Regions from separate parts of the Vibrio sp. 1288 genome, predicted to be linked through region 4. Evidence: predicted binding sites of a transcription regulator. Region 4 holds the regulator's gene; each other region holds the start of a gene.
The links. The regulator CRP, encoded in region 4, controls carbon source genes, mostly activating them, when cyclic AMP is high. The targets are predictions, from matches to a motif close to TGTGANNNNNNTCACA.
Positions count from the first base shown of each region.

Region 1: the regulator CRP is predicted to act here: its motif matches at 4,036-4,051, upstream of R8O11_RS03060 (glycogen/starch/alpha-glucan phosphorylase).
Region 2: the regulator CRP is predicted to act here: its motif matches at 2,549-2,564, upstream of gltB (glutamate synthase large subunit).
Region 3: the regulator CRP is predicted to act here: its motif matches at 1,500-1,515, upstream of recB (exodeoxyribonuclease V subunit beta).

Region 1 covers NZ_JAWPOX010000003.1:18,697-23,980, forward strand. Annotated here, with positions in the region: gene malQ (4-alpha-glucanotransferase) at 1-1,201, opposite strand, end outside; gene R8O11_RS03060 (glycogen/starch/alpha-glucan phosphorylase) at 1,319-3,772, opposite strand; gene malT (HTH-type transcriptional regulator MalT) at 4,507-5,284, shown strand, end outside.
Region 2 covers NZ_JAWPOX010000001.1:80,863-86,146, reverse strand. Annotated here, with positions in the region: gene gltB (glutamate synthase large subunit) at 1-2,292, opposite strand, end outside; gene R8O11_RS00370 (TIGR01212 family radical SAM protein) at 2,843-3,802, shown strand; gene R8O11_RS00365 (GGDEF domain-containing protein) at 3,838-5,284, shown strand, end outside.
Region 3 covers NZ_JAWPOX010000024.1:52,540-57,823, reverse strand. Annotated here, with positions in the region: gene recC (exodeoxyribonuclease V subunit gamma) at 1-1,307, shown strand, start outside; gene recB (exodeoxyribonuclease V subunit beta) at 1,634-5,284, shown strand, end outside.
Region 4 covers NZ_JAWPOX010000043.1:15,701-20,984, forward strand. Annotated here, with positions in the region: gene R8O11_RS21935 (YheU family protein) at 1-212, shown strand, start outside; gene R8O11_RS21940 (phosphoribulokinase) at 338-1,207, shown strand; gene crp (cAMP-activated global transcriptional regulator CRP) at 1,448-2,080, shown strand; gene R8O11_RS21950 (DUF1338 domain-containing protein) at 2,217-3,008, opposite strand; gene astD (succinylglutamate-semialdehyde dehydrogenase) at 3,257-4,714, opposite strand; gene astA (arginine N-succinyltransferase) at 4,743-5,284, opposite strand, start outside.

The DNA.
Region 1 (5,284 bases), on a different contig from region 4:
CCATGCCTTTTTCTTCGGCTAGCGCTTGCGCTTCTTTGATTTGATCGTCTGCGATCCATTGCAGGTACATGTACAAGTGAACACGATCTTGGTTGTCCTTAATGTACTTCTGAGTACCAGCTGCGTCGAATGTGCGGTATTTCTCAGGGAATACTGGCCAGCCCCACATGTTTGCATCTTCTGCATGTAAATCAGCATGAAGTGCATCGAATGCAGCTTGGTGTAGCAAGCTGTCGCCGCCTTTTTCAACAAAGTCCAAGAAGGCACGAGCGCGATCAGTGTTCTTGTCTAAATGGCGAGCTTTAAACTCACTGAATAGCAACGGAAGAACGCTCATTTTTAGTTGCGAAACTTCGGTGTAATTCACCCAATGAGAGTCTCGCGCTTTTTGTAAACGTTGTTGGAACTCTGCACTACCGACACGTTGTTGTGCTTCTGCACTTAGCGCGAACTCAGGTACAGAGCTTACGTCGATGTACATGATGTTCAACCAACGACGAGAAGACGGGCTGTATGGGCTTGCCCCTTCTGGATTCGCAGGGAACAGCGAGTGAATAGGGTTCAAGCCAATGAAGTCACCGCCACGAGAGGCAATATCACTCACCAGTTGTTTTAGGTCACCAAAATCACCGATGCCCCAGTTATGCTGAGTACGCAGTGTGTAAAGCTGGATACTAGGACCCCATAGCTTTTTGTGTTGGTTTAGATCGTCTTGTTTGAAACACGCTTTCGGCGTAATGATCAATGACATCTCGTAAGGTGTTTTACGACGCTTACGACTGATGATCAGTTTGTGATAACCCCAAGCCAAGTTCTTTGGCAATGCAAACACTAGAGGGCCACCCTCAGCACGCTCATCACGAACGATTTGGGACTGAAGATAGCCTTCAAGTACCTCTCCTTGTTCTGTTTCTAAACGCCAGCTGAATTCACTCTCACGAGCACTCGTACCTAGGTTTAGTTCCACTTCGACTGGTTCGCCGTCGCGTAAAACAAGAACAGGGGCTAGTACGTCTTTTTTATGTTTCTTTTCAGCAGAAGCCAGTAGTTTTTCATCACTGCTAGTATCGTAGCCAAGCGAAGCGAGCAAGCGGCGTAGCGTCTCCTCAGACACTTTAGCCTCATCTCCCCAAGCACTGACATAGCTATCAGCCAATCTCGCCATTTCCGCGACTTTCTTTAATGCTGTTTGTTCTTTCATCGCTTTCTCCGAAGGTAATACCAACACCTTCCATGTAGGGTTTTATTGTTATCAATAACTTCTTTTGGAAAATGACCAAAGGTAGCGCTTGGCTACCTTGGTCTTAACTAGGTTCTATTAGCGTTTCACCGCTTCAAGTTTCCAGATATTGTTCACGTAGTCGCGGATTGAGCGGTCTGACGTGAACTTGCCAACAAGGGCGGTATTAAGAATGGCCTTCTTCGCCCAGCCAGCTTGATCTTTATATTGTTCGCTCATGTCTTCGTGTGCTTTCACGTAAGAGGCGAAATCCGCGAGACATAAGTATGGGTCACCACCGTCTAGTAGGCTGTCGTATGTGGCACGCAGTAAGCCTGGTTGGCCTGGTGTGAACTCTTCACCCAATAGCAAGTCCATTGACGCTTTGAGTAAGTGATCCGCATTGTAGTAATCAAATGGGTTGTAACCTTGAGCTTTCAGCGCTTTCACACCTTCAACATCTAGACCGAAGATGTAGATGTTCTCATCGCCTACTTCCTCACGAATCTCAACGTTTGCACCATCCATTGTACCGATAGTTAGCGCACCGTTTAGCGCCATCTTCATGTTACCTGTACCTGATGCTTCTTTACCCGCTAGCGAGATTTGTTGAGAAACGTCAGCCGCAGGGATAATGATTTCAGCCATGCTCACGCGGTAGTCAGGGATGAATACCACTTTCAGCTTGTTACCGATGCGAGGGTCGTTGTTCACCTTGTCTGCAATCTTGTTGATTGCGAAGATGATTTCTTTCGCTAGGTGGTAACCCGGTGCTGCTTTCGCAGCGAAGAACACAACGCGAGGCACACATTCGAAGCCTGGTTCGTTAATAATGCGATGGTACAGAGACAGTACGTGTAGCAAGTCTAGATGCTGACGTTTGTACTCGTGCAGACGCTTGATTTGAACATCGAAGATTGCATTAGTATCGAGCTCGATACCCATGTTCTCTTTCACCCAAGTTGCTAGGCGTTCTTTGTTCTCTTTCTTCACTGCCATGAATTCTTTTTGGAATGTCGCGTCAGTAGCGTACTTCGCAATACCTTCAAGTTGCTCTAGTTTCGCTGGCCATTCTGGGCCGACTTTCTCAGTGATAAGCTGAGACAGACCTGGGTTACAGAACTTCAACCAGCGACGTGGCGTAATACCGTTCGTTACGTTGTGTAGACGTGTCGGGTACATTTCGTGGAACTCTGGGAATAGGTCTTTCTTAACCAATTCAGAGTGAAGTGCTGCTACACCGTTTACTGCGTAAGAGCCGATTACACATAGGTTTGCCATGCGAACCATGCGGTGGAAACCTTCTTCGATGATAGAAAGCTTCTGTTGCTTCGCGACATCACCCGGCCACATTGCACGTACGTCTTGTAGGAAGCGGTGGTTGATCTCGTAAATGATCTCCATGTGACGTGGTAGCAGGTGCTGGATTAGCGACTCTGGCCATGTCTCTAGTGCTTCTGGAAGTAGCGTGTGGTTGGTGTACGCAAATGTCTTAGAGCTGATTTCCCAAGCCGCTTCCCAAGTTAAACCTTTTTCATCCATCAGGATGCGCATTAGTTCAGGAATCGCAATCGTTGGGTGTGTATCGTTAAGCTGGATAGTCTCTTGCTTAGGTAGATCCGCTAGCGAGTAGCCCGCAGCTTCGTGGCGACGTAGGATGTCACGTACAGACGCTGCTGAGTGGAAGTACTGCTGCATTAGACGCAGTGTTTTACCTTTCTCGTGGTTGTCGTTCGGGTAAAGCACTTTAGTGATGTTACCTGCGTCGATCAGTGCGTGCTGAGCTTCGAAGTAATCACCATTGTTAAAGCTTGCTAGTGAGAATGGTGCAATCGCCTGACATTCCCAAAGACGTAGCGGGTAAACCGTGTCTGATTCGTAACCCACAATTGGAAGATCCCAAGGCATTGCTCTTACTGTCATGCCTGGTACCCATTTGCGAACTTCTTTACCGTTCTCGTTAATCACTTCAACGTGACCGTAGAAACCGATCTCTTGCGCAAGTTCTGGACGCGCAATTTCCCAAGGGTAGCCTTCTACACCGCGCCAAGCGTCAGGTGCTTCTTGCTGGCGACCATCTTTGAATGACTGTTTAAATAGACCGTATTCGTAATGTAAACCATAGCCGACAGTTGGGAATTCTTGTGCCGCACATGAATCCATGAAACACGCAGCCAGACGACCAAGGCCACCGTTACCCAATGATGGGTCGCGCTCTTCTTCTAGCAGATCAGTTAGGTTGTAACCCAGTTCAGCCATTGCTTCTGTTACTTGTCCATACAGACCCATGCTGATTAGGTTGTTACCCGTCAAACGACCGATAAGGAATTCTAGCGAAAGGTAGTTAACGCTCTTCGCACTTTTAATGCGTGGATCTTCTTCTGTCGCAAGCAAATCTAGAGTAGTAAATTCAGCCAGAGCATGCCCCATTGCTAGGTACCATGCGCGGCTGTCTGCGTTTTCAATCGTATGAGCGTAAGTTACAGATAAGTGTTTCTTTACGCTTTCTTGGAACGACTTCTTGTCAAATTGTTTTTGTTGAGTAGGTTTCATTACGAAATTCTCACGTCTTTTGGTAATTCATCTGCCATACATCGTGCATTTACCTCTGTGAATAAACATCCTCCTAATTCTCATCCTTTGAAGGAGGAGGGCTGAGGGCGTAGAGGGGGTACCATTGCTAGGTTAGTGATCCAAATCTCAACAAAGTGAACTTTGCACCAGTTCTTAGTGATTTTGATCACAATGGAATGTGAGAAAGGTTAAAACCCGTTCATGACGCTTTTTATAGTCCACTCATCTGATGATGTGAAAATTGTAATATCGGTCACATTAACTCGGTCAGCGTAGAAGAACTTTTCGTAATCTATGTGCAACGCGATCTTAACGCTAACGAAACAAACGACATTTAAGTGACGACAATCACAAATAAAGGGCGTAGTTGATGGTAAATCCATCAACCCTTGAGAATTAGGAAGTGGATCAAAGTAACGAACATTTCTGATGTCGTAACATCCCTCTCAGCTCACAGGATTGTACGCTTTTTATACAAGCTAGAATTAGGCGATGTGAGTTATTTCTAGTTTTCGCTAGCTTTTATATCTAAGTGACCGTATGGAATGGTTTTTCAGACGGACGCAAGCCCCAATAGTAGCGACATTATCCGGTATTCAAACAGTGTTTTTGATGCTGATGACATCATTCAGTAAGACGGCTTTCAAGGGGGCTTTACTAGAATGATCACGTTGCTGTCATTTGGGTATACATAAATAAGGACATAACTACTAATGTGGATTCCATCTAAGCTTACTCGACCAGGACGCCTGCACAATGCCATCGTGCGCCCACGAGTGTTGGACTTACTACAGCAAGCGCCTTACTACAAATTGGTTTTATTCCGATCCCCAGCAGGTTACGGAAAAACAACAATGGCAGCGCAGTGGCTATCCGATAAGCCAAACGTCGGTTGGTACAGCATTGATGACAGCGATAACGACGGCTTTCGCTTTGTAAACTATCTGCTTCAAGCATTAAACAAAGCCACCAACTTCAGTTGCGCTAACGCACAAAAACTGGCGGAAAAACGTCAGATCTCGTCTTTACGCTCCCTATTTAGCGAAGTATTCGCTGAAATGGCTGACTTTCATCAAGAATGCTACGTGGTGCTTGATGACTACCATTTAATCACGAATGATGAAATCCATGAATCCATGCGTTTCTTCTTAAAGCACATGCCAGACAACCTCACCGTTGTGGTAACCAGTCGTGCAGCGCCGCCTCTGGGCACTGCAAACTTACGTGTTCGTGATTTAATGATCGAAATCGGCAACGAGATGTTGGCGTTTGATACCGAAGAAACCACTCGCTTCTTTAACCAGCGTATCGCCGATGGTATTGATGAAGACATGGCGAACAGCCTAAGAACCTATGTTGAAGGTTGGCCATCGGCGATGCAGTTGATCGCATTACAAGCCCAACATCAAAACCGCACATTGGCACAAACTGTAGAGTCGGTATCGCAGTTCAATCACGCGCACTTGTGGGATTACTTGGTCGAAGAAGTGT
Region 2 (5,284 bases), on a different contig from region 4:
GAAGTATTTGTCTACCACGGATTTGTGGATGCCCAAGGCTTCGAAGATTTGTGCGCCATGGTACGACTGTAGCGTCGAGATACCCATCTTCGAGAAGATCTTCAGAAGACCGCCATTAATCGCTTTACGGTAGTTGTTGAACAGATCGCGCGGGTTCGCTTCTGGATCCAACTTCTTCGTACGTTGAAGTTCAATGATGGTTTCAATCACTAGGTAAGGGTTAACCGCATTCGCACCGTAACCAAGTAGCGTTGCAAAGTGGTGCGTTTCACGCGCGTCACCAGTTTCAACCACGATGTCACACTTCGCACGTAGACCTTTACGGATCAAGTGGTGGTGCACTGCGCCAACAGCCAGCATTGCTGGGATCGCCGCGTGGTTTGAATTCACTGCGCGGTCAGTGAGTAGGATGATTGAATAACCATCGATAACCGCGTCTTCTGCGTATTGGCAGATACGTTTTAATGCACGCTCAAGTTTGCCTTGATCTTCACTAGCTTGGAATACGATATCCAACGTTTTCGCTTGTAGGTGCTCGTTATCGATCGCACGCAGTTTTTCAAGCTCAGAGTTGGCTAGAACAGGCGATTCCAATTCTACTTTCTGACAGTGAAGTGGTGTTTCAGTCAGAAGGTTTTGGTCTTTACCCAAGTAAGTGTTCAGCGACATAACCATACGCTCACGGATCGGGTCGATCGGTGGGTTAGTTACCTGTGCGAACAGCTGCTTGAAGTAGTTTGAAAGATGTTGAGACTGATGAGATAGAACCGCAAGAGGCCAGTCGGCACCCATTGCTGATAATGGCTCTTTCGCATCATTCGCCATTGGAACGATGATTTCGTTCACTTCTTCAGTGCTTACGCCAAACGCTTGTTGGCGGTGTAGAAGGTGTTCTGGCTTAGGTTGGCTGAACTGGTTGCTCGCATCTGGCAGCTTCTTCAAGCTCAGTAGGTTTTCTTCTACCCACTTCTCGTAAGGCTGTGCCGTTGCGATGGTGTCTTTCACTTCTTCATCAGAGATGATTCGACCTTGTTCTAGGTCTGCAACGAAGATACGACCCGGTTGTAGACGACCACGGAACTCTACGTTCTCTGGTTCAATATCCACAACACCAGATTCAGATGCCATCACTAGGAAGTTATCTTTGGTCACTGTGTAGCGAGAAGGGCGCAAACCGTTACGGTCTAGTGTCGCACCAACTTGAACACCATCAGTAAAACATACTGAAGCAGGACCATCCCATGGTTCCATGATGTTCGCGTGGTACTGATAGAACGCGCGACGTTTAGGATCCATGTTTTTGTTTTCTTGCCATGCTTCCGGGATCATCATCATCAATGCGTGTGGCAGGCTGCGACCAGAAAGAACTAGGAGCTCAAGTGCCATATCGAAGTTAGATGAATCCGAGCTGCCTTCCTGACAGATTGGAAGAAGCATGTCGATTTCAGCCTGAGTAAACAGGTCTGATTCTAGGATTGCTTCACGGGCTTTCATCCAGTTCAAGTTACCGCGAACTGTATTGATTTCACCGTTGTGGGCAATGTAACGGAAAGGCTGTGCAAGACGCCATTTCGGGAAGGTATTGGTAGAGAAACGAGAGTGTACCAGCGCCAGTGCAGTCACCATGGTCGGGTTTTGTAGATCAAGGAAGTACTGAGGTACTTGCTCGGTCGTTAACTGACCTTTGTATACCAATGTCTTGTAAGACATGGAGTTAATGTAGAAGTCGTCACCAATGTTCGAAACGCTTTCTAGGCAAACACGTACAGTATAGTTACGAAGTACGTACAGTTTGCGCTCTAGCTCTTCAGGCGTGATGCCAGGGCCGCCGGAGATAAACACGTGCTCAAATTGAGGCTCTGTGCTTAGAGGGTCGGCACCAATCATGGAGTTGTCGGTTGGTAATACGCGGTAGCCGATAACTTCAAGGTCTAGACGCTGTGCGTTGCGTTCTAGAATGTCACGGCATTGTTCGCGTTTGTATTCGTCTTTCGGGAAAAGAACGACACCAACACCATACTTTTCAAACGAAGGCAGTTTAATGCCTAGCTTAACGGCTTCTTCTAATAGGAATTCATGAGGTTTTTGTAGCAAGATACCCGCACCGTCACCGCTGCATGGGTCACAACCTTGACCACCACGGTGTTCCATGCGAGCCAGCATATCCAATGCTTGAGTCACTACTTCATGAGATTTACGGTTTTTAAGGTGAGCAACAAAACCGATACCACAAGCGTCATGCTCCAGTTCCGGAGTGTACAGACCCTGTGGATTTTGCTCTCTATCTACCATAGATACATCCTTCCAGTTCAATGTCGACGCAAAAGTACCGGGCAGCAAATACTACCTAGACTATTGATTACGTCTTGTCCTTTATATTTATTATCGCCACCGATCTAGGTTGACCGGTCTTGATTCCTTTCCGTATCTCGCAGGAAAAGTTTTGCGAGAAAAACAATCCTTGGTGGTATCCCTTTATTTATTATCACTATCTAGTGATTTATATAGGTAGGAGTGGGATAACACCGACAAATCCCGCAGTGTGCTTTGTAATAAAAGTCACAAAAATAACGGGGTTGTGTAAGTATCCTACAATTTTGTCACTTCAGAATGCAATGAAAAAGTCGGCGTTGTGACCCAATTTTTTCGTTTAATTATGCATTTTAGTTTAACATTTACGCAACATGAACGATTTTTGTCTTTAATTATGCAAGTTTATTGATTTTGACCTGCATGATGGGTGTTTGAATTGATTAATATTGTGTGTTTTTTCTTGCAGGGATGTAATTTATTTACATAGATCGTAGTGAGATTGATTACGATTTATTGTTGGTGAGAATTTATGCAGTTACATGAGTTGGTCAATACAATCGGCCAAGATCTTCAGCGTCGATACGGTGAAAAGGTTCATAAGTTAACATTGCACGGTGGATTTAGTTGCCCTAACCGCGATGGCACGATTGGGCGGGGAGGATGTACATTTTGCAATGTGGCTTCGTTTGCAGATGAAGAAGTCCAGATAAAAAGCATTCACGAACAGTTAAAAGATCGCGCAGGTGAAATTCACAGAGCGAAGAAGTATCTCGCTTATTTTCAGGCCTACACCAGTACCTATGCAGAAGTACAAGTTCTCAAAAACATGTATGAGGAAGCACTAAAGGCTGCAGACATGGTTGGTCTTTGTGTGGGGACGCGTCCTGATTGCGTCCCTGATGCGGTATTGGATTTACTGTCGGGCTATGTACAGCAAGGTTATGAAATTTGGCTAGAACTAGGTCTTCAAACCGCCAACAACGACACCCTCAAACGTATCAATCGTGGTCATGACTTTGAGTGTTATGCCGAAATCACTAAGCGTGCTCGAACACTCGGAATCAAGGTTTGTACTCACTTAATTGTGGGTTTACCCAAAGAAACCCGCGCCGAAAATATTGAAACGCTGCAAAAAGTGTTGGCCGTGGGAACGGATGGCATCAAGTTACATGGCTTGCATATTGTCGAAGGTAGCACCATGGCGAAAGCTTGGCGTGCTGGAAAGCTAGAAGCCCCTGAATTAGAAGAATATGTTGCGATCGCCAGTGAAATGATTCGTATGACACCACCAGATGTGATTTATCATCGCGTTTCATCAGCAGCCAGGAGGCCCACGTTATTATCGCCTCTGTGGTGTGAAAACCGTTGGCTAGCGATGACGGAAATTGGTCGAGATCTCAGTGCTCATGGTGCTCAAGGGAGCCTTACGGGGAATGCCTTTATCTATACTAAACCGGAATTAATAGCAGATCGCTCAATAAATAACTGATATATTTTAACCAGTGTTCTTTGAAGGTTTAAACGATGGATCAGTTACTCAATTGGCTTTGGGGTGGTCAAGGCGGTTATGGCTATGTCGTCTTGTTGTTAATCGCAGGCGTGTGCGCGTTAGCACTGATCTATTTGCACTTTCAGACATCACTTAAGCAACTAGTAACGGATTCTCCCTATCCAGTCATAGTGGTGGACACTAGCCATGCTCAGCTCTTGCTATCTAACCAGGCTGCGATGCAGTTGTTAGGCATTCGCTCTTTGGGAACGGGGTATTTGTATCCTGCTTTATTCGATATTCATGAGCTTGAGCAGTTTCTCGATCGCTTCTCTAGTCGTCATTTTCGTCAGCAGGCTTTTGACTGGCGACTATCTGATAGTGAATCTATTAAAGTGGAGCTGTCAGGCAGAAAGAGTTTATTGCGCAATCATCGAGTTTGGATTCTTTATGCTCAGCCATATCAAGCCACTCACCAAGAGCAGCAACAAGAACTTGCCCAATTAATCATCGCACGTTCGGCATTAGACTCACTTTCAGAGCTGATTTGTACCCAAGACCGCCAAGGCAATCTATTAACGACCAATCGAGCATTTGATCAATTCTGGCAAGGGCGAAGGGAAGAAGCTTGCGCATCCAAGGCCTTGGGTGAGATGACCAGAAAAAGCGAACGTAAATGGACAACGGATCCACAAGGTCGAAGTTGCTTATTGGAAGTCAATCAAAACTCTCTTGTTTCGCCGAGTGGTGAGCTTATCGGTACGCTGTCTATTAGTCATGACGTGACTGAATGGCACAAGATGCAACAGAATCTGCGAGATGAAATGGAGCGTCGCAAAGATACAGAGGTGGCGCTAGCGCAAAGAGATACTATCTTACAAACGATTCTGGATGCCAGTCCGGACTCTATTGGTATTTTCAATGAGAACATGGTCTATCAAGCGTGTAATCAGCCTTTTGTTAAGGCGTTAGGCATTTCAAAAATTTCTGATTTGATAGGTAAGCGCCTCCAAGACGTGATTCCTAAAGAGATGTACGCGCGCTTAGCAGACAGTGACTTAGAAGCATTACGCCAGTTAGAGCCAGTTCGATACATAGATAAAGTCGTGAGTAGTGATGGTAAAAGTACGTGGTTTGATGTGGTGAAATCGCCTTTTAAAGATAAAGCATCAGGAACGAATGGTGTGCTGATCATGGCGCGTGATATTTCTGAGCGTTATCTTGCAGAACAAAAGTTGGAAAAAGCCAACCTAGAGTTAGAAAAATTGAGCTTTATGGATAGCTTAACTCAAGTATCGAACCGACGCCGTTTCGACGAACAACTGCAGGTATTGTGGTACCACCACGCTCGAGAAAAGCTGCCGCTCACCATCATGTTATGTGACATCGACTTTTTCAAAGATTACAACGACTGTTACGGTCACCAACAAGGTGATGAAGCGTTAGTCAGTGTCGCTACCGTGTTTACACAAGTCATCAATC
Region 3 (5,284 bases), on a different contig from region 4:
AGCAAACGCTATACATCAGTTATGTTGGCCGTTCAATCCAAGACAATACCGAGCGAGTGCCTTCGGTTCTGGTTTCTGAGCTGATGGAATACTGCCACCAAAACTATTGTTTAAGTGGTGATGAAGCGTTGCCCGTTGATGAGTCTGGCGACAACTTATTAAATGCGTTGGTGAATACCCACGCCATGGTGCCGTTTAGCCCAAGTGCGTTCCAAGGCATGCACGCCAGCTACGCGAAAGAGTGGATTCCGGCGGCATTGACTCAAAGTAGTCAATCGCAAGGCTATGTTCGTCGTGATTTTAATCGGGCATTAGACGACTATCTGTTAGGAGCGACGTTCCCACTTGAGCTCGACTTAGTAGAGTTGCAACGTTTCTGGCGCTTACCTGTGCAGTATTTTTTCAATCGTCGTTTAAAAGTAATCTTTGAACCGCCGCTACCGGTGATGGAAGACGACGAACCCTTTGTTTTAGGTGGTTTGGAAAGCTATCAAATGCGTGATGAGCTGTTAGAAACCTTGCTTGAAACGACATTGATGCAGCCAGAGAAAAAAACAGAGGTGCTTAAACACTTTATGAGTCAACAGCGCGCGCAAGGCAAACTGCCGGTGGGGGCGTTTGGTGATATCGAGTTTGAAACCAACCGAGTTCAGGCGGAAGAGCTGGTGGATAAACTGGCGTTTTTATCTGGTGCGCCTCAAGACGATTTGGAAATCGACCTGACGTTTGATTCCTTGTTTGAGCGAAATGAAGGCGAAGAGAAAAACGTTCGCCTAACAGGTTGGCTAACTCAATGCTACCAATCCGGTTTGATTCGCTATCGAAGCGGTAAGATTCGCTCGCAGGATTACCTTGCTGCGTGGATCGATCACCTTGCCATGTCGGCGTCGGGTCATGCTAAGAAAACCCACATCATTGGTTACGATCGTAAAGAAGGCGCGCTGCATTTGATCTACCCAGAAATTGCCGATGCTCAGTATGCCAAACAGCTACTGACTGAATTAGTTCGCTTACTCTTCGAAGGCATGACTAAGCCTTTGCCTTATTTCCCGAAAACGGCGTTGGCTTGTGTTGAAGCGGGCTTTAGTCGCGGTCAGTGGGTAGATGACGAAGAGAAATCTTTGAAGAAAATGGCTGACGCATTCAATGATGGCTTCATGAGCCCGGGCGAAGGCAATAATGCGTACATCTCTCGAATTTGGCCTGCTTGGAATGATGAGTTGGCCTCAGAAGTTCGTTTGCTGACAGCATTAGTTTTGCAAGGTGCGCGCTTAGCGGTTCAAGACGCTGATGACGTAAAAGCGTAATAAAGACAGTTGGATAAAGAGAAGGAAGAGTAGGGTGGCCGCCAGAAAATCATTATTTTTTGTAGGGCGTTCGCTGTACGGCCACAAGGTCAGAGGGACCATGATACTTTTGTTTAATTCACTTGAGTTGTGCCGCCAAAAGGTTTGGCTTATCTCGTGGGGCGCATACTAACGGTACGTCTTATGGATAACCGTGAGAAAGATCTCACAAAGCTCTAAATTATCCAACTTGTTAAACATATTAATAGAATTTTTAACTATAGATCACATTTATTAGGTGATACGTCCTAGTAAATAATCCGGAGAGATTCAGCGTTATGGATCAAATGTCAGGTGCAGAGTGTCCTCTACATACATTAGACCGCACAGAGCAACCTCAACCAACGCCACTAGAACCGATGACGTTTCCTCTGCATGGTGCGAGGTTAATCGAGGCATCAGCAGGTACAGGTAAAACCTTCACTATTGCAGGTTTATATCTGCGCCTTTTGCTTGGTCACGGCAGCGCGGAAACTCGACATCGCGTACCGCTTACGGTCGACCAAATTCTGGTCGTAACCTTTACCGAAGCGGCAACTGCGGAATTACGCGATCGTATCAGGGCAAGAATCCATGATGCGCGAATCGCGTTTGCGCGTGGACAGAGTTCCGATCCGGTGATCCAACCTTTGCTTAATGAGTTTGACGATCACAAGCAAGCCGCAGAAATTTTATTGCAGGCAGAGCGTCAGATGGACGAGGCGGCAGTCTACACCATTCACGGTTTTTGCCAACGTATGCTAACGCAAAATGCGTTTGAATCTGGCAGCCGATTTAATAACGAGTTTGTGACCGATGAAAGTCACCTAAAAGCGCAAGTTGTAGCCGATTACTGGCGCCGCAATTTCTACCCGTTGCCATTTACTTTGGCTGGAGAAATTCGCCAGCTATGGGGCTCTCCATCTGCGTTGTTGTCTGACATCAGCAATTACTTAACTGGTGCGCCGTTAAGCCTTTCTGTTCCGGCAATGAAAGGCAGTTTGGCTGATCTTCATACTGAAAATCTGAAAAAAATTGATGAATTAAAAGCACAGTGGCGAGAAAGCCAAGATGACTTCTTCACGCTGATTTCAGATTCAGATATTAACAAACGTAGCTATACCAAAAAGTCTCTGCCGACGTGGTTGGAGGCGGTAAACGCTTGGGCGGCAACGGAAACTACAGGTTACGATTATCCAGACAAGCTGGAGAAATTCGCGCAAAACGTCTTGTTGGAAAAAACACCGAAAGGCAGTGCGCCGCAGCATGCGGTATTTGAAGCCATTGAAACATTTCTTGCCAATCCAATCAGCTTAAAAGCGCCACTGCTTGCTCATGCGATTGAACATTGTCGTGTGATGCTGGCCAACGCGAAAAATCAAAAACAGTGGCTCTCTTTCGATGATTTGCTGACGCAACTTTCTGCTTCTATCGATACGGACGAAAGCGAGCTTTTAGCGGCGCGTATTCGTACTTTGTACCCTGTCGCAATGATTGACGAGTTCCAAGATACCGACCCGCTTCAATACAGTATTTTCAGCCGTATTTATCTGAACAACCCGGAATGTGGTTTGTTTATGATCGGTGACCCCAAGCAGGCGATTTATGGCTTTCGTGGCGCAGACATTTTCACCTATATCAAAGCGCGTAACCAAGTAAGTGCCCACTACACGTTAGGAACCAACTGGCGTTCTAGCGCAGATATGGTGCAGGCGGTAAACCAAGTATTTGCTTTGCCTGATAGTCCATTTATCTATGATTCGGACATTCCGTTTTTACCCGTCAACTACAGCCCGAACGCTGAAAAACGCATTTGGACTATGGGTGGCCAAAAGCAACCAGCGCTGACTTATTGGTTGCAAGAAGCGGACGATAAACCGCTCCCAAAAGGCGAGTATTTGACTCGAATGTCAGAGGCGACCGCAAGCCAAATCCAAACTATTTTGACGCAGGCTCAACAGGGGCAAGCGTGTCTGGTGAATGGCGAAAAACAGAAAGCGGTTCAAGCGGGCGATATCGCGGTATTGGTTCGAACAGGTAGCGAAGGTCGAATGATCAAACAAGCGTTGGCTGAACAAGGCATTGCCAGCGTGTACCTGTCTAACCGAGACAGTGTGTTTACCAGTTCAGTGGCGCAGGATTTACAGCGTTTGCTGCAAGCGGTGCTGACTCCAGAAAATGACCGTGCACTGCGTGCAAGTCTTGCCTCTGAGCTGTTTGCCCTCGACGCAGCAAGTTTGGATGCACTTAATAACGATGAAATTGTGTGGGAAAACGCCGTAAACGAATTCAAAGAATATCGCAAACTTTGGGTTCAACGTGGTGTGCTGCCGATGTTGCGCGCGGTGATCAGCAAACGTCATATTGTCGAGCGATTACTAGAAGAAGGTTCGAGTTCACAGGGTGAGAATGGTGAGCGAGTACTTACCGATTTAATGCACATCGGTGAACTGCTCCAACAAGCCAGTAATGAACTGGATAGCGATCACGGTCTGCTGCGTTGGCTCGCTCAGTCTATCAGTGATGCGGAAAACGGTTTGGGTGGCAGTGATGACCAAATCCAACGTTTAGAATCGGAACGTAACTTAGTGCAGATCGTGACTATTCACAAATCAAAAGGCTTGGAGTATGACCTCGTGTTTCTGCCGTTTGTGTTTAGCTATCGAGAAGCCAGTGAAGCCAAATATTACGATGCAGCTAATGACCGCACGGTACTGGATATCACTGGCAACGATGCGTCCATGAAGCAAGCGGATAAAGAGCGTTTGGCGGAAGACTTACGCTTGATATACGTGGCACTAACGCGAGCTGTGTATGCGTGTTTTATCGGTGCCTCACCTTTGCGCAATGGCCGTTCGACCAAAGAGCCAACTGGCGTACACCGCAGTGCGATTGGCTATTTGATTCAGAATGGTCAAGAAGGTGGCATTTACGATTTGCACCAAGGTTTAACAAAGCAACAAGACGAGCTTGATTGTGTCGTCGTGGCCGATCCGCCGCAGAAACTCGAAGAGAAGTACGTAGCGCCACAAGAAGAAGTACACGATCTTAGCGCGAAAGAGCTGCAAAACCCTATCGATAGAAACTGGCGCATCACCAGTTATTCTGGCTTGGTCAAGCAAGGCTCTCATCACGCCGAGCATGATGCCACGATTGAGATTACGGGTTTTGATATCGACTCATCTGAAGAGCAAGACGAAGCGGATTTGGTGGAGCCAGAGCGCTCTATTTTTACCTTCCCTCGTGGTGCGCGTCCGGGTACGTTCCTGCACAGCTTGTTTGAGGAAGTTGAATTTACTCAGCCAGCCACTACGGAAGAGAATACACAAATCATCCTTGGCTTGATGGAAAGCGAACAGCTCGATGAAGAGTGGCTACCTATTTTACAGCAATTGATTGATACCGTACTCGCAACGCCGTTGGATGGTAAGTCTTTGCTGCTGAATCAAAAAGCACCGTCGCAACGTTTGGTGGAGATGGAATTTTTGCTGCCGATTGAAGTTTTGTCTGCACCGGCGTTAAACCGAGTCATTCAACGTCACGATCCGTTGTCGGCGAAAGCGGGGGATTTAGGTTTCCAAACCGTGCAAGGCATGCTCAAAGGTTTTATCGACTTGGTGTTTGAACATCAAGGTAAATACTACGTGCTTGACTGGAAATCGAATCATCTTGGCGACGATGTGACGCACTATCATGGTGAGGCTCTGAAATCGGCGATGGCAGATCACCGCTACGATTTGCAGTACCAGATTTATGCGTTAGCCCTGCATCGTTTCCTACGCAGCCGATTGGCCAATTATGATTATGAACAGCACTTTGGTGGCGTGTATTACTTGTTCTTGCGCGGCATGGATGGGCAGAGTGACCACGGCATTTTTGCCGCGAAACCAACTTTCGAGTTCTTACAAGAGATGGATCGTTTGATTGATGGTCAAGTACTTGAAACGCGCTCAACTCAA
Region 4 (5,284 bases):
TGATCATTCCATGGCAAGACATTGCGCCGGAAACATTGGAAAACTTAATTCGTGAATTCGTCTTACGCGAAGGAACGGATTACGGAACCGTCGAGGTTTCTTTGCAAGACAAAATTGATCAAGTTAAAGCTCAATTGGAAAAAGGTGAAGCGGTTATCGTGTTCTCTGAGCTACACGAAACCGTCGATATTCAACATAAAACAAAATTTTAGACCCTTCACATTTTACCGTATCCCACTCGATGACAAGGTATTGTTACGTGCTATAGTGGGATATCGACCGTGCAGTAGTAACTCTACTGCACATTACAGGTAAGTAATTTTCGACAAGGTTTGTCATGTCAGCTAAACACCCAATTATTGCGGTTACTGGTTCGTCCGGTGCCGGCACGACCACTACATCTGAAGCCTTCCGTAAAATGTTCAATATGATGAACGTTAAACCCGCATGGGTTGAAGGCGATAGCTTCCATCGCTTTACTCGCCCAGAAATGGACATCGAAATTCGCAAAGCCCGCGAGCAAGGTCGACACATTAGCTACTTTGGCCCACAAGCTAATGACTTCCCGGGATTAGAAGAGTTTTTCCGTAAGTTCGGGCATGACGGCACTGGCAGCGTGCGCCGTTATCTGCACACGTTTGACGAAGCGGTTCCCTACAATCAAATGCCAGGCACGTTTACACCGTGGCAAGACTTACCCGAAAACAGCGACGTGCTGTTTTATGAAGGGTTACATGGTGGCGTGGTCGATGGCGATGTTAATGTTGCTCAACATGTGGATTTCTTAATTGGCATGGTGCCGATTGTGAACTTAGAGTGGATACAAAAATTCGTACGTGACACTCGCGATCGCGGCCATTCGCGTGAAGCGGTAATGGACTCAATCGTGCGATCCATGGACGATTACCTCAACTATATCACTCCGCAGTTTTCTCGTACTCACATCAACTTCCAGCGCGTACCGACCGTTGATACTTCCAACCCACTTAATGCAAAAGGCATCCCTAGTTTGGATGAGAGTTTTGTGGTGATTCGCCTACGCGGTATCAAGAATGTCGACTTCCCATATCTGCTGGCCATGATTGATGGCTCATTCATGTCACGCCACAACACGATTGTCGTACCCGGCGGTAAGATGAGCTTTGCAATGGAGCTCATAGTTCGGCCTATCCTACAACAGCTCATCGAAACAGGGAAAATTGGCTAAAAACCTGCCTGCGAAGATGTTTACTTTTCATACCGTGATCATGTGCACAGTTTTGCTTACAAAATCTCAATCATGGCACGATTAAAATCAAGAAATCGTTTTCGAAAAAGGATACTATTTCTTACCGAAACACAAGAGAGCTTGCAGCATATAAAAAGTGCTCTTATTCTAGTAGGCCTAATTCAGGCTTAGCTAAAATATGGATAGCGCAAGCGTACCCTGCAGAGGAAGTGAGATATTATGGTTCTAGGTAAACCTCAAACCGACCCAACATTAGAGTGGTTTCTTTCACACTGTCATATTCATAAGTACCCTTCAAAGAGCACGCTAATTCACGCGGGCGAAAAGGCAGAAACTTTGTACTACATCGTTAAAGGTTCTGTTGCGGTTCTTATCAAAGACGAAGAAGGTAAGGAGATGATCCTTTCTTACCTAAACCAAGGAGACTTTATTGGTGAACTTGGTCTATTCGAGGAAGACCAAGAGCGCACAGCTTGGGTTCGTGCTAAATCTCCTTGTGAAGTTGCTGAAATTTCTTTCAAGAAGTTCCGTCAGCTTATCCAAGTAAACCCAGACATCCTAATGCGTCTTTCTGCGCAGATGGCTCGTCGTCTTCAAGTAACTAGCCAAAAAGTGGGTGACCTGGCGTTCCTAGACGTAACTGGTCGTATCGCTCAGACGCTTCTGAACCTTGCAAAACAACCAGACGCAATGACTCACCCAGACGGCATGCAAATCAAGATCACTCGTCAAGAAATCGGTCAAATTGTTGGCTGTTCTCGTGAGACAGTAGGTCGTATTTTGAAGATGCTAGAAGAGCAGAACCTAATCTCTGCTCACGGTAAAACCATCGTGGTTTACGGTACTCGTTAATCTCAAACTAGAGTGACACGAACAAAATTATAAAAGCCACCAATGGCAACATTGGTGGCTTTTTATTTACTCATGACCAAATAAGATAGGGTGCAGCGAACACTAATGAGTAAGCTTAACAGGTTAACCCTAAAACTTAGCCATTCGTACTTTCAAAGATTTTGTCAGCTGAAGCGGCCACGAAACCTGGGTACAAATCACCATTTTCCATCGGATAGCGCTTAGCAAATTCATAAAACCCGCCAGGGATAATTTCAGTGCCTTCGCTAAAACGAACCGCTACTTTATCTGCCATGGTCGATGACTGCTCTAGCAACACCTCAGGAGTGCCCTTCACTTCACCACCATTTTCATTAATGGTAAACCCAGCGGTACGCAGATGATCGTTTACCTGCTTCACTTCTTCATATTCATTGAGTTGGTTAACGCTCACCGTGAAGTGGTTTGCTCCGTAACCATGCGCCGCAAGCCAAGATGCGTACTCACTTTCTTTAGCCAACGTTTGGTAATCAGCAAAGCTTAAATCCCACAAGCGTCCACCATGTAAGAATGCGCTATCGTTCAGCTTGTCAGCATCGACTTGTGCCACCAAATTTTTCACAATCTCTTGTAGCTCAGGCGAGCACTCTTCAACTTTTAGCTCACTAATAAATACTTTAGGTTGCTTCGGATCTGGGTGCTCATAGTGCTTAGCAACCAGCTTTTTGCTTTCGAAAACGTAATCACCACACGCCTTGTAACCAATAGCTACAAATGGCTTAGCTAGAGTTTCAATACCAAGAGGCGCGATATTGAAGGTACGTAAAGCTATATGATCATTAATCAGAGGCTCATCTTCTTGAAGCAGCTGATGCACTTTAGCCGCCGAAGGGCAAAGACGTTGAATGTAATCTTGCCATAGCGATTCAAATAACACATCGGGCGTCATAACGACTCCTTGTTACGAGATGTAGAGTTTAAAGGTAAGCGGAAGTTGGCTGCTCGTTCACAACAAAAGTTGTCCAGAATAATGAACGAGCAACCATCAACCTGTGACGGTAAATGCCAGTCAGTCAACACGCTTTTCCGAGTCTTTGCTCACTTTTCGTGTTCTGCCAACGATCACTACAACCCATACCTAAATGATGCGCCGGCAAGGTGAGCCGCAATGCATAGTTGCGACTCTATTATTAAAACTTATAGCACTACACCTGGACTCAATGTTGCAGGCAAGACAGTTTCTTGACCTTCCATTGATGCCATTGGGTACGCACAGTAATCTGCTGCGTAGTAAGCGCTTGGGCGCAAGTTACCCGACGCCCCCGGACCACCAAATGGCGCATCACCGCTTGCACCAGTAAGCTGGCGGTTACGGTTCACGATTCCTGCACGAATGTGGTCAACGAAGTATTCCCATTCTTGGTCGTCGGTTGAAACCAAACCAGCAGATAAGCCAAAGCGCGTATCGTTTGCTAGCGCCACGGCTTTGTCTAATCCTTCGTAGCGCACCACTTGCAGAAGTGGGCCGAAGTATTCTTCATCTGGTAACTCAGCAATGTTCGTTACATCAATGATACCAGGAGAAACAAACGCCGCCTCTCCTGCTTTCGCTTCAATCAAGCTTTCACCGCCAAGAGACTGTAGATTAGCTTGTGCATCAAGAATAAACTTGGCTGCCGCGACCGAAATTTGCGGTCCCATAAATGGCGCAGGTTCTGCAAATGGTTGGTCTACGCGAATATTGCGTGTCGCTTCAACGAGTTTGGTGATAAGCGCATCGCCTTTTTCACCCAATGGCACATACAAACGACGAGCACACGTACAACGCTGCCCAGCACTGATAAACGCTGACTGGATGATGGTGTAAACCGTGGCATCCAAATCACCATATTTATCAGAGATCACCATCGGGTTATTACCACCCATTTCTAGTGCGAGCATCTTGCCTGGTTGACCCGCAAATTGACGGTGTAATACATGCCCCGTATTCGCGCTACCCGTAAACAGTACGCCATCAATGCCTTTTGCGTCAGCTAGGGCGATACCAGTTTCTTTCGCGCCTTGAACAAGGTTAATCACGCCTTTCGGCAGACCGGCTTCTTCCCATAGCTTCATCGCCAATTCACCCGTCCATGGCGTTTGCTCAGACGGTTTGAAGACTACCGTGTTACCAGCCAGTAGCGCAGGCACAATGTGACCATTTGGTAGGTGGCCTGGGAAGTTGTAAGGACCAAACACCGCCATCACGCCCAATGGGCGGTGGCGCAATACGATTTGGTTGCCTGCTGCTTCACGGCTCGCCTCACCAGTGCGGTCATGATAAGCGCGAATCGAAATGGCAATTTTACCTGCCATGGCTGCTGCTTCAGTGCGCGTTTCCCAAATCGGCTTACCGGTTTCTTTGGCAATCACTTCGGCGATTTTTTCGCTGTTCTCTTTTACTTTCTCCGCAAAAGCCAACACGATTGCCTCACGCTCTGAAAATGGACGCTTTTTCCAGTCAATAAACGCTTCACGCGCTGCAGATACCGCCTGGTTCACCTGCTCTGCCGTTGCACCTTTGCCTTGCCAGATCACTTCTTGGTTGTACGGCGACAGAGACGTAAATGCTTCACCCTGACCTTGTACCCATTCACCTGCAATCCAATGTGTCATTGTTTCTATCCTTAAATTCTGTCGTCTGTTACTGCGGAAGAAGGCGAACGAAATCCCCTTCTTCAACCGAAAGTGCATCCGCAACGTCTGGTGCGATCATTACGCTTTGTGTTTCTGCGTCATACGCCGCTTTAGTGACTGTCGCACGGAAGTTCTCGAAAGATGAATTACACATCAAGAAGTCTTGTGTGCTGGAATGTCCAGAGATTTTGACTTGCGCGCGGAATGAATGACGTACCGACTCAATATTACGCAGATCACACTCAACCGTTGGGCCACCATCGAAGATGTCGACGTAGCCTCGGTTGGTAAAACCTTCACGCTCAAGCAGCTTCAGCGCTGGACGCGTGTTGTCATGTACTTGACCAATCACGGCTTGCGCTTCTGGGCTGAGCAGGTTGATGTAAATAGGCAGTTTCGGCATCAAGTCGGCGATAAAGCCTTTCTTGCCGATGCCTGTCAGGTAATCTGCAAGCGTGAAATCGATAGAGAAGAAATGCTCTTGAAGCCATTGCCAGAATGGTGAATTACCCTCGTCGTCTGAAACGCCACGCATCTCCGCAAAGATCG